3 regions of the Pelosinus fermentans DSM 17108 genome follow, and region 2 is predicted to be linked to each of the others. Evidence: riboswitches for the same ligand, from Rfam matches in the RefSeq annotation. Region 2 holds a riboswitch; each other region holds the start of a gene.

Region 1 (6,420 bases), 530 kb from region 2:
ATTATGGAATTCCTCTTTCACGATTTACTAGGTCAACATACAAGAACCGAGGTGATGGCAAAATCGATAGAGGAGAAACAAGGTACTGATTCGTATGAAAATGCAACCGTTGCAGAGTATCAAGGCAATATTATAGGAATTGTTTATTCTTATTCATCTAAATTCCATGGCATTACTGATAGTACCAGAAGTTTTTTTCCTAGTGACCAGCTTGCAGTTTTAAAGGAATTCTATAATTCAAAGGTTGATAATAGCTGGTTCTTAGATTCTATTTATGTAGACGAAGAATTCCGTGGTACAGGTATCGGCAGTAAGCTGATTACATTAACAAAGCAAAGAGCGAGGGCGAATGGATACAGACAATTGAGTTTAATGGTCATGGCTGATAATACAGTTGCTAGAAGAACCTATGAACGCAATGGCTTTAGAATCGTAAAACACATTGATATACAAGAGCATCCTCTAATTCCTCATAAAGGTGGAGTGTATTTATTAGTTAGTGATGTAAAAGAAGAGTTGCCATCTGATCGGTAATCTGAGGTAAATAAAATGGAGGGGGGATAAGCATAATGGGGATGCGAAGAAAGGATCGAAAAATGGAACAGGGAGAAGCCTATGAACTCCTGTTTCAAAGTAATTATGGTATTTTAGCTACTGTTGATTGTGATGGACAGCCTTATGCGATACCTCTGAATTATGTAGTTAGTGACAATACCATCTATTTTCATTGTGCTTTGGATGGTCATAAACTAGAAAATATTGCTTTGAATTCTAAAGTATGTTTTACTGTGGTGGGAAGAACGAATATTGTGCCAGAACAGTTTTCAACTGATTATGAAAGTGTGGTCGTATTTGGGACGGTCAGTAGAGTAGAAGAAAAGGGCGAAAAGGGAAAAGTCCTAAAAGGTTTTGTGCAGAAATATAGTATTAACTTTGTGCCCGAAGGTGATGTTTATATTGAAAAAGCAAAAGATCAAACAGTTGTGTGCAAAATAACAATAGACAATTATACCGGTAAAAAAAGAGGTTATAAAGTGTAATCTCCTGGAAGACGCTTATGGTAAGGCAACAGTGTTCTTAACATAATCACTGTTAAATGTAAAAGTAAATTCCGCACCATCTTTATGTGGTACGGAATTTACTTTGAGGGTTTGTTTTACTTAATATAACGGCGTGATCCGATATAGTGTTCAGTGTAATAAGCCTCATCTAAAGAACTGATTGTTACTTGTTTGGCCGCAGAACTTGCATGAATGAATTGTTGATTTCCCATATAAAATCCTACATGAGATGCTCCTGGTTTATAGGTGGTGAAAAAGACTAAATCACCTATTTGTAGATTTTCTTTATCTACAGCAGTGCCTTTACTATATTGTTCAGCTGCTGTTCGAGGAAGGGTAATTCCGTTTTTCTTCATAACAAGTTGTGTAAAGCTAGAACAGTCAAGTCCTTTAGTTGGAGATTCTCCGCCAAAAACATAAGGAACGCCCATATAGGTTTTCGCAGTAGCAATAATTGCATCTCCTTTTGAGGAACTAGTTGTTGAATTGCTAGCCGTTTCTTGAAATGGCACCGGCTTAATGTTAACGTTAGGATTTTCAGTTGTATTGTTCTTTCCTAATAAATTTCCTAATAACATGCCAATTAGAACATTAAGAAGATTAAAGGAAGAACTGCTGCTTTTTGAGTTTGAAGAGGATGTTTGTGCGAGTGTATTCAAAGGCGAAGCCGCCATAGCAAGCGTTGTGGGCATAATCAGTGTAAAAGAAAAGGTGAAAAGGATAAGAAGTATAATAGGCATACAATGTTTTTTCATATAATGACCTCCTAGTCCAATGTACGATTTGTTAGAGACGGTTCAGGAGCTAATAATCTCTGAAATTATTAATCAACTGGCAACGTTACTGACTAGAATAATGATACTAGAGAATATGTGTTATGTAAACAGGAAATATCTACAATTGGATTAGGATGAGAGGGATTCGGAGGGTTTTGCAGATGATTATAATTAATAGGCCAGGTCGTTCAAATCATTTAGTTATTGAATAATTCTTATAGACTTTCTGCTGAAAAATGAATTACAATAATAAGATATGAATCCTATTATACATATTCGTGATTGGCAAGGAGGAGGAATCATATTGCGAAAATTTATCCTTGTATATAATCCAATATCAGGTGATGCTAGTTTTAAATTTAAATTGGACAATGTAATCGAGGCTTTTCAAAAAAAAGATTGTATCATAATTCCCCTCCGGGTTAGCAATGATCAAGAGAGCGATGCTTTTATCATGCTGGTAAAAGAAATTGCTGTAGATGGTATTATCGTATCCGGTGGTGATGGTACAATTCATAGTGTAATTAATAATATGCTCAAACAAGAAATAGACTTGCCCCTAGGTATTATTCCAAGTGGTACATCTAACGATTTTGCAGTGTATTTGCAGTTAGATAAAAATATTGATACTTGTGTAGAGACAATTACAAAGGGACAGAGAAAGAGGATTGATGTAGGTAAAGTCAATGATGAATACTTTTTCAATGTTGCTAGTGCTGGATTGATGACATCAGTAGCTCATAATGCAGATAGTATGCTGAAAAACACGTTGGGGAAAATTGCATATTATTTAAAGGGACTTGGAGAATTACCTAATTTTAAAGCATTAAAAATGCGAATTATTACAGAACAGCAAGTCATTGAGGAAGATGTCTTTTTATTTTTAATAATGAATAGTGGTACTGTTGGCGGATTTCCTAATTTAGTACCTCATGCGAAAATTGATGATGGGAAGCTGGACGTACTTATTGTGAAAAAGTGCAACCTGCCTGAATTAATGAGTTTGTTTATTAGTTTTTTAAAAGGCATTCACTGTAATAGTAAATATGTAACTTGTCTACAGGCGGAAACTATTTATATAGAATGTGCTGAAGAAGTAGAAAGCGACTTAGATGGAGAATTGGGTCCCAAATTGCCTCTTAATGTTACGATACTATCCAGAAAAATTGAAGTTTTTTGTTCTAGTCAAGAAAGTATATAGACCCCTTTGTGTCCTTTGCGTCTTTGTGGTTCAATTCGTTTTATATGTTTTATTCGCTGAGTTGATTAACAAAATTAAAACTAAAATCGCTAAAAAGCCTGTAAAAATGTAAATTATGTTGACCATATAGAATACCATATGGTATAATTTTAGAAATGAATAAACTCTTATCGAGAGTGGTCGAGGGACTGGCCCGATGACACCCAGCAACCGGCAGTAATGCAGTGGTGCTAATTCCAGCAGGATGAGAATCCTGACAGATAAGAGGAAGATGGTCTTTAATAAACCTCTTTCCTCGGAAAGGGGTTTATTTAATTTAAAAAAAATAAAGATTCAGGAGGTATTTATGAAATTAGATTCAAAAATTGTGCATATTGGGGTCTGTACAGATGAAAAAACGGGAGCAATAAGCACTCCTGTATATCAATCAGCAACGTTTCGTCATCCCGCTCTTGGTGAGAGCACGGGGTTTGATTATACCCGTAGCCAGAACCCAACAAGAAAAGTATTAGAAGAAGGGATTGCTGCACTGGAAAATGGTGCAGTCGGTTTGGCATTTGCTTCAGGGATGGCTGCAATTACGGCTATATTAATGTTGTATAAGACAGGAGATCACTTGGTGGTTGTAGAAGACTGCTATGGTGGTACATATCGGGTCATTGATAAAATATTTAGTAATTTTGGCTTAACAGTAAGTTTTGTAGATGGCAGTAATATAGAAGAAGTAGCACAGAGTATTACACCTGCTACTAAAGCAATATTGGTAGAAACGCCGACCAATCCGCTAATGAAAATTGTCGATATTCGTGCCATTGTAAAATTAGCCAAAGGAAATGAGATGCATGTTATCGTTGATAATACATTCTTAACACCCTATTTTCAACGTCCTTTAGAGTTGGGAGCTGATGTGGTCATTCACAGTGGCAGTAAATATTTAGCGGGTCATAATGACTTGGTGTGCGGATTAGTCGTTGCTCGGGATGCCGAATTAGGTGCCTCGATACGTTACATCCAAAATTCAACAGGGGGAATTCTCGGACCTAATGATAGTTGGTTATTGATTCGCAGTATGAAAACACTGGCATTGCGAATGGAAAAGCATAATCAAAACTCGCAAATTATTGCCCAATGGCTGACTCGTCATCCAAAAGTTGTTAAAGTATATTACCCAGGATTAGCTGATCATCAAGGTAAAGATATACATGATAGTCAATCATCTGGTTATGGCGGTATGCTGTCTTTTGCAGTAGATCATCCAGAAAGGGTTAAGCAAGTACTGCGTAAAGTGCAAATGATTCGATTTGCCGAAAGCCTTGGTGGCGTGGAATCTCTGATTACTTTACCGGCGGTTCAAACTCATGCTGATGTGCCGATTGAGGTTCGTGAACGTTTGGGAATATCCGACTGCTTATTACGCTTATCAATTGGCATCGAAGATGCCAGTGATATCATTAATGACTTAGAACAAGCATTAGCGGATTAAAATCACTCATTGTTATAGAAAAAAGTACTAGTCATAGAATCATTAAGAGGTGAATAGGGTGATAGAGAGGGAGTTTTCTGCAAAATTATTGCATATCGAAGTGGAAGTAGATGCCTATACGAGAGCGGTGAGTACACCTATTGATCAGCCACAAGAATATAAATAATTGCGATTATCTGTAGGCTTAGAAGATGCAAATGATCTTTTGGCAGATTTAACATCGGCAATGGAGGAGTAAGAGTATGCAAGAAAAAATCTCATTTCCTGCAAAAGCATTAGCAGTAATTGATCAGAGTATACAAAATATTAGTTTTGGTGAGATTGTTTTAATTGTTCAAGACGGACATATTATTCAAATTGAACGTACAGAAAAAATTATTATTTCTAGTCAGAAGAACTTTCAGCAAGGGAAAAAGAATACAGAAGAAATAAACCTTCTTCGTAAAAAAATTTTAGGAGAGTTATCGCATTTACAATATGGTCAACTAGTTGTAAAAATCAAGGATGGTAAAGCGGTACAGATTGAGAAAACAGAAAAACGGCGTTTCCCAGAGGTAGAAGGTGTCTATGGTGATGGTATATAAAAGCAAGTGACATAGGTGAGTTTGACAGGTTAAGACTCGTATTTCAACGCAATTTTACTTTTTAAAATTAAATATTAAGTTGACAAAGCGGAGTATTTATGATTAAATGTACTTATAATATCATTAGTTAGCCGATCAGAAAACTGAAGGCTAAGGAATCGTTCTTTTGTAGGACTTCCTTAGCCTTTTTCTTTTCTGTCAAAAAAATAAAAAATAAAAAAATGGAGGTCGTGTAACATGGCTAAAATTGCAAAACAGTTGACTGATCTTATTGGCAATACGCCGCTGCTGGAACTTACTAAATATAATGGTGAAAAAGGCTTAGCTGCAAAAGTAATTGCTAAATTAGAGTACTTCAATCCGCTCAGCAGTGTAAAAGATCGTATTGGTTACGCTATGATTGCGGATGCAGAAAAGCAAGGATTAATTAATAAAGACACAATAATAATTGAACCTACCAGCGGTAACACTGGTATTGCTTTAGCCTTTGTGGCTGCAGCACGAGGCTATAAATTAGTATTGTGTATGCCAGATACAATGAGTATCGAAAGACGGAATCTATTAAAAGCTTTAGGCGCTGAACTGGTCTTAACTCCTGGGGCAGAAGGTATGAAAGGAGCTATCGGTAAGGCAGAGCAACTGGCTGCAGAAAATAGCAATTCCATTATTTTGCAACAATTTAAAAACCCATCCAATCCGGAAATACATAGACAGACTACTGCTGAAGAAATCTGGAGAGATACAGATGGAGAAGTCGATATCTTTATTTCTGGTGTAGGTACTGGCGGTACGGTCACAGGTGTGGCTGAAGTACTAAAGAAAAAGAAACCAAGTGTTAAAATTGTTGCTGTTGAACCTTTTGATTCGCCTGTTTTATCAGGCGGAAAACCAGGTCCTCATAAAATTCAAGGCATTGGTGCTGGATTTGTTCCTGCTGTAATTAACCTTGATGTTGTAGATGAAATTTTTGGTGTTCATAATGAAGATGCTTTTACGACTTCCAGGGAACTTGCTAAAACAGAAGGCTTGTTGGTTGGGATTTCAAGTGGTGCAGCAGTTTATGCAGCTGTTCAGATCGCAGCACGTCCTGAGAATAAAGGGAAAAATATTGTTGTCTTATTACCTGATTCAGGAGAGCGCTATTTATCTACAGCACTTTTCCAACAAGAGTCTTAAGGTATAGCTTTGATAGAGCCATTTAGCTCGCTAGTCATTTAAAAAAGAGTGAGAAATACCACAGTTCATGTTAAGTATCCCAATTTCTGTATGATCATTCATTGGGATACTTTGATATGAGTTGTGGTATTTTGTATTG
Region 2 (6,420 bases):
TTTGCATCCTTGGAGCCAAGCTTCATGCCAGTGACCGGCAACAAAAGAGGCAAACTGACCTTCTGGTGTAAACACTGCATTTAATAAAAAGGCTGGTTTCAGTAATTCTGCCATTTCCAGCATATCCGCATGCATAGGGTTATTTTCCAATTTACCAACAGTACATTCTGGACTTACCCCCTGTCCAACTACTGTATGAAGACATAGACTATGATTTTCCTGAATCGTGCTATAAGAGGAGATCCCTGGCATGATGGCTTTACGTCCGCCACCAAAGCCAGCCATTAGATGATGAACAATTCCGCCCGTTAAAATGACTTTATCGGCATTAACTACATGCTTATTCATATGGACATCTTTTCCCCGTGAAGTTTGACCCACATAAACAAATTCATCCGTTTCTGGCGCATGACTTTGTAGGATCGCTATGCGTTCCACAATTTCCTGACCAAAAGTCAGTACATTTTCCTCATGAGTATGATGGCGATGGGCGCCCAGTGCAACAATAAGGGAAATATCTTCATCAGGTATACCAGCTTTATTCAGTTCATTCAGCAAAGTAGGTAAAAACAAATCATGACGCACCCATTGACGAGTTATATCACTAGCAACGATGACCACTTTATCACCTTGCTGTATTACATTCTTTAGAGGTGGAGTACCAATTGGATTGTTCAGTACCTCACGAACAGCAGCTTCTACATCTGAAACTGCTTTCGCTGGTTTACCTTCCACAACATTTACAACGCGTTCTTCCGGCAAAGCTACTTTAATTTCACTATCACCAAAACCAAATGAAAATTCTTTTAACATCTAGCATCTCTCCTACGCAATCTTTTCAAGATTATTATTTTCCTTTAGTACTAAAGGCTTATCGGGCTTGACAGCCAACCATGCAACAATGCCAATCACGGCTGAAGCTGCAGTTGTCAGAATAGCTGCCTGCCAGCCATAATTCGTTGCAACCCATGCTGTAGCAACCGGAGCAGCAATGCCGCCCATATTCCCCCAGAAATTCATCCAGCCAGTTATCGATCCAGCAAATTTACCTCCAATATCAAGACAGGCGGCCCATGAAGCATTAAAAGTAAATCCAAGAGATCCCAAGGATATCGTTAGCCATAATACATTCAGCCAAGGTACAGTTGCCACTGCTCCCAGGTAAAGAGTTATACAACAGATAATTAGTCCTAGAATGCCAAATAAAGTGCGGGATTTATGCCTTGACACACCGGAAGCGACTAATTTATCACTGATATAGCCGCATGTAGCCGTTACTATACACAATGCCGCCCAAGGAAAAGAAGCAGCAATCCCCATTTTCTGCAAAGAAAAATTTTGAGCCTCTATTAAGTATAATGGCAACCAAGCTAAAAATACATACATAATATAATCCGTTATAAAATATTGAATCCCAATAGCCCAAAACTGAGAAGATCCCAAAAAAGCACGCCAAGGTGCCAGTTCTTTTTTATCACTATCTACCATTAGACCTTCTTCTATGTAACTTGCTTCTGCAGCATTGGTAAATTTACTATCCTGAGGAGTATCCTTGGCTAAATAATACCAAAGTCCTGCCAATAGTAAACCTACTCCACCAAAAATAACAAATACGGAACGCCAGCCAAAATTCATCATCAATACGATCGTAAGTGTTGGACCAACAACCGGTCCAAAAAATACACCGCTTAACATAAATGAAGAAGCACGCCCCTTTTCATTATTATTAAACCAACGGTAAATAAATCTTCCAAAGGCAGGTGCCATAGGACCTTCTCCGATGCCAAACAGACTTCTCGCCAGAATAAATGAGGTAAAGTTACTGCATGCTCCTGTTAATACTGTAAAGGCTGACCACCAAGTAGCTGCTAGTGCCAGAACCCTCCGATGTCCCCAAAATTCAGACATGATTCCACCTGGTATTTGCATAAAAGCATAGCCAACAAAAAAAGCCGTCTGAATAAATCCCATATCCATTTTGCTAAAGCCTAATTCTTGCATAATAGTGGGAGTGGCTACTGATAAATTGACTCGATCCATGTAAGAAATAAAACTAATAAAAAACATAAGTCCTGCTAATTTCCATCGAAAACTTGTTTTTGTCTGCCCCATACGATAATCCTCCTCAATTATGAATATAAGTATTTTTGCAATGGACTTTTATTCATATTATCATATTATACTTTTGTTAAGTTTACATGTCAATTGACGAGAGATACGATTTTCTCAATTCTCCTTGACACCAGGTAGGAACTCATGCTACTATTACTTTCATCAACTACATACATTCATCAAGAGTTAGCCGAGGGGATTGGCCCGATGAAGCTACGGCAACCACCGCGCAATGCGAACGGTGCCAATTCCAACAGGAATTTCCTGGGAGATGAGGATCATTTTGGAAAAATAAAATCTTCTTCATCTTATGAAGAAGATTTTTTTATTATCAATCAAAGGAGTCAATATGATGAATCAAAATGCACAAGCTCAAACTCTGCGTAACTATGCCTCGGAAAAAGCTGGTCGTTTTACAGAATCCGTAATTAGAGAAATGTCTCGTATTGCTGCCGCTCATAAAGCCATTAATCTTGCACAAGGCTTTCCTGATTTTCCGGCATCGGATGAAATAAAAGAGGCCGCAGTTAAGGCAATTTTAGAAGATCACAATCAATATGCAATTACCTGGGGGACGAAGTCACTTAGAGATGCCATTGCTTTGAAAAACAAAAGAGACTATAACATTGATATTGACCCGGAAACGCAAATCACCGTATGCTGCGGTTCAACAGAAGGCATGGTAGCAACCCTCTTAGCCACTATTAATCCTGGGGATGAAGTCATTATATTTCAGCCTTTTTATGAAAACTATGGTCCTGATGCCGTATTATGTGGTGCTACCCCCAAATACGTCCAACTGCATCCACCAGAATTCAGCTTTATCAAGGAAGAATTAACGGCGGCATTTTCAGAACGTACCAGGGCCATTATTATTAATACTCCAAATAACCCTACTGGTAAAGTTTTTAACCGCGAAGAGCTGGATCTCATTGCCAAACTATGTATTCAATATGATGTCTTGGCAATTACAGACGAAATCTATGAACACATCATCTATGATGAAATAAAACACATTCCTCTGGCTACCTTGCCCGGCATGGCAGAACGAACCATAACTATCAATAGTATTTCAAAAACCTACAGCGTAACAGGCTGGCGCATTGGTTATGTGATTGCTTCCGGCGAAATCAGCCGTTCCATACGTAAAATGCATGACTTCTTGACGGTAGGAGCAGCCGCTCCCCTGCAAGTAGCCGCCGCCCAGGCCCTAAATTTTCCTACCACTTATTATGAAAAATTAGGGGATTTTTACAGTAAGCGTCGCGACTTTATGTTAAAGGAATTGACTGCCATCGGCTTTACTTGCATTCGCCCGGCCGGCGCCTATTATATTATGGCAGACATAGCGCCTTTTGGCTGGAAGAATGATGTAGACTTTGCCCGTCACTTAGCTGAAAAAGTAGGGGTTGCAGTCGTACCGGGATCTAGTTTTTATCAGGACGATGCCAATGACAAACATCGTTTTATCCGTTTTTGTTTCTGCAAACAATTTGCAACATTAGAAGCAGCAATCGAAAGACTGCAAAAATTGAAATAAAACATTATATTTTTTAGGAGGCATATTTAAATGAAAAAATCACTAAAATCCATTTCCCTTTTCCTATCTCTTGTCTTTATTCTAGGTTTAGCAACTGGCTGCGGTCAGCAAAGTACTGCAAAAGTAGAACAGAAAACATTAAAAGTTGGTGTTACAGCTGGTCCTCACGCTGAAGTAATGGATGTAGTCAAGAAAATTGCCGAAAAGGATGGCTTAAAAATCGAAGTCGTTGAATTTAATGATTATATTCAACCTAATGTAGCATTAAACCAAGGTGATATTGACGTCAATAGTTTTCAACATAAACCTTACCTTGACAATATTATTAAAGACCGCAATTATGATATCGTCTCAGTGGGCAACACAGTCATTTTTCCAATGGGCATTTATTCAAGCAAGCTGAAAAATATAGCCGATTTACAAGCAGGAGCCATCGTTGCCATTCCTAATGATCCAACTAACGGAGGACGAGCTCTATTATTGCTAGAGAAAATTGGTCTTATTAAATTAAAACCGGAAATCGGACTAAAAGCCGCTGTTACTGATATTATTGAGAATCCTAAAAAAATTGTTATCAAAGAATTAGATGCAGCACAAATCCCCCGTTCCCTAGCTGACATGGACGTTGCTGCCATTAACACCAATTATGCAATTACCGCTGGATTAGTACCGACTAAAGATGCAATTGCTATTGAAGATATCAACTCCCCTTATGCTAATATTATTGCTGTCCGTTCTAAAGATAAAGAAAATCCAGCTGTACAAAAATTCATTAAAGCCTATCACTCTGATGAAGTAAAATCCTTCATTAATGAACACTTTAAAGGTTCTGTTGCAGCAGCCTGGTAAAACTGGCACATAAAAAATAAAACATTTTGAAACGCGAAGGCGCGAAGGCTATGAAGCACACGAAGAGACCTGTAATCTCCTTCGTGTGCTTCGTATTTCTTCGCGTCTTCGCGTTTCGATTCATTTTTTTACAGAAGCAGAACACTATACATTTTGTATATCCCCATATTTACGCTGCACTCTCATGAGTCTTGCCGATAAACAAGTTGCACCAAAGGCTAGACCTACAATCAAACCGATCCAATAACCAAAGGCTCCTAACCCGGAATGATGAGATAACACATACCCTAGGGGCAATCCAAGAACCCAGTAAGAAATCATTGCCAAAATAAATGTAACCCGAACATCTTTATAGCCCCGCAAACAGCCTTGGACCGGTGTTGCGATAGCATCTGATAATTGGAAGAAAATCGCATATAACAAGAATTGCTCCGCAAGATGCCTAATATCCATATCTGCTGTATATAAACTGGATATCTGCTCGTTGCCAAAATATAATACGATGGCAGCCATTACAGCCATAAGCAATGCAATTCCAATACCCAGATAGCCATATTGTTTAGCATCTTGATACCGCTTAGCCCCTGCTTCAAAGCCTACCACTATTGTTAAAGCCATAGAAATACTAAGTGGCATCATATAAATCAGGGCTGCCACATTAATAGCTACTTGATAGGCTGCAATTGTAACTTCACTAAACTCACTCATTAGCAAAGTAATCACTGCAAATATACTCGTTTCACAAAAAATCGCTATACCAATGGGTATACCGATCTTTAACTGCTCTTTCCAGGCTGCGAAAGAAAAGCGATACCAGAAGCTAAATATCTGATGGGATTTAAAAGGTTCTCTGCTTTGAATAACGCATACACTAATAATGGCAATACACCAATAGGTAATCGCAGAGGCCCATCCTGCTCCCACACCACCCAACTGGGGAAAACCGAAATTACCAAAAACCAATACATAATTAAGCAGTATATTGATCGGTAATGCTACCATAGAAATTAGCATCGTTACCCGTGTATAACCTAAGGTATCAATAAAACAGCGAAGAACTGTGGAAATAAACAATGGAATAATCCCAAAAGAAATTGCTGCTAGAAAATCATGAGCAATTTGATAGGATAAAGCATTGAGTTCCATTTTATCCAATATCGGATGTATCACATAAAAGCCGCAAATTATAACTACAATGGATATTGCTATGGCTAAATATACGGCTTGAATGACCGCAAAGGGCACCTTTTCTTTTTTTTGCGCTCCCAAAAAGTGGGCAACAATAGGAACTATAGCAAAAAGAATCCCATTTAGCCCCGTAAAAACAGGCATCCATATACTAGATCCAATGGCAACACCAACTAGATCATTGGGACTGACACGTCCCGACATCATCGTATCAAAAAAAGTCATAGCACACATACATACTTGTGTTACTAAAATCGGTAGTAAAATAATTAAAAATTGATTTACTTTTTCCCGTAAGGAATATGTTTGTTCCATATCTCACACCTATTTATCTAGAATCTTAAACCTAAACTTTCGACTCTACTCTATTTTCCCCTAATCAAAGTACACCACTTCATTGAGTTACTAAAGATGAATAAGTGAGGCGGGAGTTTCTTTCTCCTGCCTCACTTATTTTAGTAATCTTACAAATAAACTACTTTGTACAGGACGGGATAAACGCCAATGATTCCATTCGGACCAGGAAAGCATTGCGAAAAGAATACTCATCCCAAAAATCACGATATATTCCATTACAATAAAAATTGTATTAACTGCCACTAAAGAAAAAGCATTCTCCATCATAATTTGATGCCCCTTCCACCAGGCTGCTGCTGTAATAAAAGGCTGCAATACATATAATAAGAAAGCCCAGGCTGCAATGTATAATATTGATTTCACACCATCAAATA
Region 3 (6,420 bases), 500 kb from region 2:
TGATTAGTGACAAGGCAAATGCCAAAGTGCTGGAACATGCAGCGGCTAAGGGCATTCCGGCAATATGCATTGAACGCAAGAATTTTACGTCAAAACAAGAGTTTGAAGCAGCCATTGCGCAAAAGCTTACTTTATATCATGTAGATTTAGTGGTATTAGCAGGATTCATGCGTATTTTAAGTGCGTACTTCGTTAATCTTTTCTCAGGCAGTATTATGAATATTCATCCATCATTATTGCCTGCCTTTCCTGGGCTGGATGCTCACGAACAAGCGATTGCCTATGGAGCAAAAGTTTCTGGCTGCACTATACATTTCGTAGATGAAGGTATGGACACAGGACCGATTATCATGCAGCAGGCTGTATCCATACTTGCTGATGATACGGTAGAGACCTTGAGTGAACGCATTTTGGCAGTAGAGCATGAATTATACCCTCAAGCAATTCGTCTGTATTGTGAACAGCGCCTTTGTATCGAAGGCCGGAATGTAAAAATTATATAGCTACAAGTGAGGAGTAAAAATGAATATCAAGCGTGCCCTTATTAGCGTTTCAGATAAAACAGGTATTGTTGAATTTGCCCAGCAATTACATCAGTATGGTGTGGAAATTATCTCTACTGGTGGTACGATGAAAACATTGCGGGAAGCAGGAATTCCTGTCAAATATGTGAGTGATATTACTGGCTTTCCGGAAATTATGGATGGTCGCGTAAAAACATTAAATCCTTATATTCATGGTGGAATATTAGCCGTTCGTGATAATAAGGCTCATGTAGAAGCCATGGAGAAACATCACATTTCAGCTATTGATATGGTAGTTGTCAATTTATATCCTTTTCGCCAAACGATAGAACGTCCGAATGTGCTGCTGGAGGATGCTGTAGAAAATATTGATATTGGCGGTCCGGCTATGATTCGTGCAGCATCTAAGAATTTTCAATATGTAACAGTGGTAGTGAATCCAGCACGATATGGTGATATTTTAAAGCAGTTGGCGCAAGACAATGATATTTTACCTGCCTATCGCATGGCATTAGCAAAAGAGGCTTTTCATCATACTGCCGAATATGATGCTTGCATTGCAACTTACTTGGCAGGGCAGCTGGGAGAGGGAGCTTTTCCAGAAACCGTGCATGTAGTCTATGAAAAAGTACAGCCGTTGCGTTACGGAGAAAATCCTCAGCAGCAGGCAGCCTTTTATCGGGAGAAACATGTTACTGCTGTAGGCGTTGCAAATGCACAGCAACTGCATGGCAAGGAATTGTCGTTTAATAATATTGTTGATATAGAATCTGCTTATAACATTGTCGCTGAATTTGAAAAACCGGCAGCTACGATTATAAAACACACCAATCCATGTGGTACGGGAGTAGGTGTTGATTTGGCAGAAGCCTATGCAAAAGCCTACCAGGCTGATCCCGTATCTGCTTTCGGTGGAATTATTGGCTTAAACCGGGATGTAGATGTGGCAACAGCTGTACAAATCAGTAAATTATTTGCTGAAGCAGTTATTGCTCCAGGTTATACCAAAGATGCATTGGATTTGTTAACGAAAAAACAGAATCTTCGTCTTCTCGTGGCTGAAAGGCTGCAGGCGGGCAGTAAACAAGTGGATATAAAAACAGTTTCAGGTGGTATGTTAGTGCAGGATAAAGACACAGCGGTTGAGAGTTGTCACGATATGAAAGTTGTTACGAAAGTTCAGCCAAGCACAAACGAGTGGGAACAGCTGCTGCTTGCTTGGAAAGTGGTAAAGCATGTGAAATCCAATGCCATTGTAATTGCTAACGAGAATCAGACATTAGGTGTTGGCGCAGGACAAATGAATCGTGTAGGAGCTGCTGCCATTGCCTTAGTACAAGCTGGTGCTAAAGCTTTCGGTGCAGTAATGGCTTCCGATGCATTTCTACCTTTCCGTGATACGGTGGATACTGCAGCAAAAGCAGGAATCAAAGTCATTATTCAGCCTGGCGGTTCTGTGCGTGATCAAGAATCCATTGAAGCTGCTGATGAACATGGAATTGCTATGGTATTTACAGGAACAAGACATTTTAAGCATTAAGTATATCAATTTATGGGGCAGTTGCCAAACAGCCCATTGGAAGGGAGATTAGCCATGAATCTATTGGTCATTGGTGGCGGCGGACGTGAGCATGCATTAGTGTCTAAATTAAAAGAGAATAAAGATGTAGAAAAAATATTCTGTATCCCTGGCAATCCAGGGATTGCAAAAATCGCCGAGTGCGTAGAACTTGATATCATGGATAATGCTGCCCTTGTGGTTTTTGCCAAAGAGCAAAAGGTTACACTTACTGTAGTAGGTCCTGAAATTCCTTTATCAAATGGTATCGTAGATGTTTTTCAGGCAAATGGTCTTGCCTGTTTTGGTCCTACCCAGGCTGCTGCCCAGATTGAAAGTTCAAAAACCTTTGCTAAGAATTTAATGAAGAAGTATGATATTCCTACGGCTAAATTTGCCGTATTTACTCAGGCTGATATGGCAAAGGCATACATAAACGCTCAAGGAGCGCCTGTAGTTGTAAAGGCCGATGGATTGGCAGCTGGTAAAGGTGTTGTGGTAGCAATGACCATTGATGAAGCTCTAGCAGCGGTTGACATGATGCTGTGTGACGGAGCCTTTGGTCAGGCAGGCAGGCAGGTGGTCATAGAGGAATTTTTAGTGGGTGAGGAAGCTTCTATATTAGCTTTTACTGATGGAAAGACGATCATCCCGATGGTGGCAGCTCAAGATCATAAGCGAGTCTTTGATCATGATCAGGGACCTAATACGGGGGGATGGGCGCTTATGCACCTGCTCCGATTATTACCCCAGCGATCAGTGCCCAGGTTCTGAAAGAAATTTTGCAGCCTACAATTGCTGCCATGGAAAGTGAAGGATGTTTCTATTGTGGATGCTTATATTTAGGGCTGATTATGACTGAAGATGGTCCTAAAGTCATTGAATTTAATGCCCGATTTGGTGATCCTGAAACCCAGGTTGTACTACCTTTGCTAGATAGCGATTTAGTGACGATTATGAAAGCTTGCATAGCTGGTACATTGGCAGATACTTCTGTTAATTGGAAGAATGAGGCTGCTGTATGTGTAGTGTTAGCAGCAGGAGGGTACCCTGGAGAATATGCTAAGGGTGACATCATTAGCGGTATCGACAAAGCGGAAGAACAAGGTGCTTATGTATTTCATGCTGGCACCGCTAGCCGCGACGGACAGGTACTGACGAGTGGTGGGCGTGTACTTGGTGTAACAGCTACAGATTCGACCATTAAACAAGCAGTAGATAAGGCGTATCAGGCAATTGGATCTATAAAATTTAAAGGAATGCATTATCGAAAAGACATTGCATACCGGGCAATTAAAAAGTAACGAATTGCAAAGGTCACGAAGAGATAAAAAGAACAGAGCGGAGTATGATTCATTTCTTATGTTAGTACGTCTATGCTGATATATGAAAAAAACAAACTGACGCCAGAGAAAAAGATTGCTAACTGTGTTATTTCATGATATATTTATAAATAATTTAATACGAAAACTCTTATCAAGAGTGGTCGAGGGACTGGCCCGATGACACCCGGCAACCGGCAGCAATGCAGAGGTGCTAATTCCAGCAGGATTTATCCTGACAGATGAGAGAGGACTAAAATGTTATTTGAGTCCCCTTTCAGATGAAATGGGAGATTTAAATAACATTTTTTTGCATTATAAGGGAGGAATTCAAATGGCACAGAGCAATCATCTTGCAGTTGCTGCAGTTGAAGATAGAAAAGAAATAGTAATACCACCATCAAGGAAAATAAAAGTAGTTCCTCAGGGAAATGAAGAAATTATTATTACTATAAGAAACGGTGTTGTGGTTAAATTTGTACAGAATATTTACTATCCTTCCTTGGAAGGTGTCGATGGGGATGGAATATAAGGTATCAAATTTTATTGGCAGGAAGGAAAGTGCCGTGGTATATAGAAGTAAATAAAAGATATATGAATTTTCTTATAAACTGGCGCACAAAGGAGAATCACAGTGGGAAATAGTACTGAAAAAATGGAGAAACTGAATCATTTATTAACTGAACTGGGGAGTATTGTCGTAGCTTTTTCTGGAGGCGTGGATAGCAGTTTCTTAGCAGCAGCAGCAGTAAGAGCTGTTGGTGAAAAGGCGATAGCTATTACTGCTTATTCTGAGACATTGCCGGAAAGTGAAAAAAAAGAAGCAATTGAAATTGCGAAAGAAATTGGTATTAAACACATACTTTTAAATATTAGCGAATTAAATAGCCCGGATTTTGTCGAGAATAACAATCAACGCTGTTATTACTGTAAACAAGAACGATTTTCAGTATTAGTTGAATGGGCAAAAGAAAATAATTATAATTGGGTATTGGATGGATCGAATGTCGACGACTTATCCGATTATCGTCCTGGGATTAAAGCGGTGGAAGAACTAGACCATGTAAGGAGCCCTTTAGTCGAAGCTGGCTTAACAAAAAAAGATATTCGAGAAATATCTAAGGAATGGAACTTGCAGACTTGGAATAAATTAAGTGCTGCCTGCCTTTCCTCAAGGGTGGTTTATGGACTTTCGATTACGGCAGAGAGGCTTAGTCAAATCGAAAAAGCTGAAGAATTAGTAAAAAAGTTTTGTCCAGGGCAAGTTCGAGTACGTCACCATGGAGATATTGCCCGTATTGAAGTGTCACCAGAAAATATTGGAATGATTACGGTTCCAGAGGTAGCAGCGCAAATTGAGCAAGGACTTAAAAAAATTGGCTTTACATATGTCGCTGTTGATTTATCTGGATATCGAAGTGGCAGTATGAATGAAGTTTTAGTTTAATAGTAAGATATATGATTCTAATATATTGATGATAGGCAGGAGAAAATTTCCTGTCTATTTTTTATTACTTTTTAAAAACAGATTTAAACAGTAACACTATGAGTTCCTTACTCATACAGTATAGTAAGAATTAAATTAAATAGTATTACCGCATAGGGGGGTATATAGTGTATGAGCATTTTTACAGAATTACGGAATCAATCACTCGTTAGAGAACTAGAACGGGAATTAAATACCGATATAGTGTTATTTGGTTTTGATGGATTCGCATATTTTGGTAATCTACAGGCCGTAGAAGATTGTCGTATTGCCATTCTTTCTCCAGGAATAGAAGCCGATTGCAATGCGGTGGAAATTCTTACTCCAGGGGGAGAAATCTTACATGTGGATTTCACGCGGGTAGATTTGTGGAACATAGTTGCTAAAGGGACCGCTATCGTAGATGATCCTTTTGAAAATTTAAACACAGAGGCATCTCGAATTGATTCCGAAGAAGCAACAGAGCGCACGGAAAGTCGCCATTTAGTTAAAGTATTATGCCGTATGGTCGGTGATGGGGTTGTAATAACAACTCTTGGTGGATTTGCTATTGAAGGTACGCTCATTGCCATCGATGATTGCTTGGCAATTATTTCTAACTCACAGATTTTTGCTCAGGGCAGTAATGATCCGATTTCAGATTCAAGGATTCGATCTGCAGTAGTTAATCTTGAAGCTTTGACCTCTGTTTCTGGAGATCGATGTTGTTGAATTCATAATGCTTAATTGTCAAAGACTCGGTATGCATTTGTACCGGGTCTTTTTTAGTTAGCAGTACGTTGAGAGAAGGTAGAGGATATGCTTATTGCGATGAAGCATTTTGGGAGCGTGGGAATAGGAGTCACTGCGCCTCAACTATTTCGTGCTAATGATAGAAAGTTTTATGTTGTTAAGTTACAGAACAATCGACTGGGGCCTAAAGTATTGGTAAATGAATTTTTAGCGGCAAAGCTGGGAGAAATGCTAGGTTTATGTTTTCCAGTAAGTTCGAGTATTGAAATTGAGGAAGACATTATCTGGCAAAGTCCAAAGCTTCAAGCAGCGGGTACACCTATAGGGCAGCATTTTGCCTCACAGTATCTGAATCATACAGAATATGTGGGAAAGGACAATTTGCATAACGCTGTTAACATTACTGAAATGGCGGGTATCTTATTATTTGATTCTATGTTTCACAATGGAGATCGTACTAATAATAGAAAAAATCTTTTATTGCACAAGGAAAAATCAGGATACAAAATATATGCGATTGATAATTCACATTTATTTCGAACTACCAGATGGACGATTGCTCTTCTTAATCGTATCAGTAGAATTATCCAACCATATTATCGTTATTCCTATGCCTTATTGCTTAACGATTGGCTTTCACCGTCGCATTTTTCCCCCTATGTGAGAAAAGTAAAGGAAATGAGCTATGAATCCATTTGTGAAATCGTTGCTCAAATTCCAGAAGAATGGCTGCCAGATGATAGTGAACGGCAAGCATTGATCAATTATGTGATCTTACGCCGGGATATGGTAAAGAAT

What was found. A riboswitch is a leader RNA that binds a small molecule or an ion and turns the genes downstream of it on or off. The one in region 2 is predicted to bind S-adenosylmethionine.
Region 1: it holds a riboswitch for S-adenosylmethionine, as region 2 does, so the genes downstream of both, FR7_RS14925 (trans-sulfuration enzyme family protein) here and FR7_RS17445 (pyridoxal phosphate-dependent aminotransferase) in region 2, are expected to answer to the same signal.
Region 3: it holds a riboswitch for S-adenosylmethionine, as region 2 does, so the genes downstream of both, FR7_RS24230 (hypothetical protein) here and FR7_RS17445 (pyridoxal phosphate-dependent aminotransferase) in region 2, are expected to answer to the same signal.

Annotation. Positions count from the first base shown of each region.
Region 1 covers NZ_AKVN02000001.1:3,231,037-3,237,456, reverse strand. The annotation lists gene FR7_RS14945 (GNAT family N-acetyltransferase) at 1-534, shown strand, start outside; gene FR7_RS14940 (pyridoxamine 5'-phosphate oxidase family protein) at 570-1,040, shown strand; gene FR7_RS14935 (C40 family peptidase) at 1,157-1,816, opposite strand; gene FR7_RS14930 (YegS/Rv2252/BmrU family lipid kinase) at 2,142-3,038, shown strand; SAM riboswitch class I at 3,203-3,305, shown strand; gene FR7_RS14925 (trans-sulfuration enzyme family protein) at 3,385-4,521, shown strand; gene FR7_RS14920 (YezD family protein) at 4,764-5,105, shown strand; gene cysK (cysteine synthase A) at 5,343-6,281, shown strand.
Region 2 covers NZ_AKVN02000001.1:3,757,486-3,763,905, forward strand. The annotation lists gene larAH10 (NPN-dependent 2-hydroxyacid racemase, LarAH10 family) at 1-813, opposite strand, end outside; gene FR7_RS17440 (MFS transporter) at 826-2,112, opposite strand; SAM riboswitch class I at 2,286-2,390, shown strand; gene FR7_RS17445 (pyridoxal phosphate-dependent aminotransferase) at 2,465-3,652, shown strand; gene FR7_RS17450 (MetQ/NlpA family ABC transporter substrate-binding protein) at 3,683-4,501, shown strand; gene FR7_RS17455 (MATE family efflux transporter) at 4,646-6,004, opposite strand; gene FR7_RS17460 (hypothetical protein) at 6,140-6,420, opposite strand, start outside.
Region 3 covers NZ_AKVN02000001.1:3,255,987-3,262,406, reverse strand. The annotation lists gene purN (phosphoribosylglycinamide formyltransferase) at 1-503, shown strand, start outside; gene purH (bifunctional phosphoribosylaminoimidazolecarboxamide formyltransferase/IMP cyclohydrolase) at 523-2,064, shown strand; partial or broken gene purD (phosphoribosylamine--glycine ligase) at 2,119-3,386, shown strand; SAM riboswitch class I at 3,553-3,653, shown strand; gene FR7_RS24230 (hypothetical protein) at 3,616-3,936, shown strand; gene larE (ATP-dependent sacrificial sulfur transferase LarE) at 4,039-4,851, shown strand; gene FR7_RS15040 (hypothetical protein) at 5,023-5,601, shown strand; gene FR7_RS15035 (HipA family kinase) at 5,689-6,420, shown strand, end outside.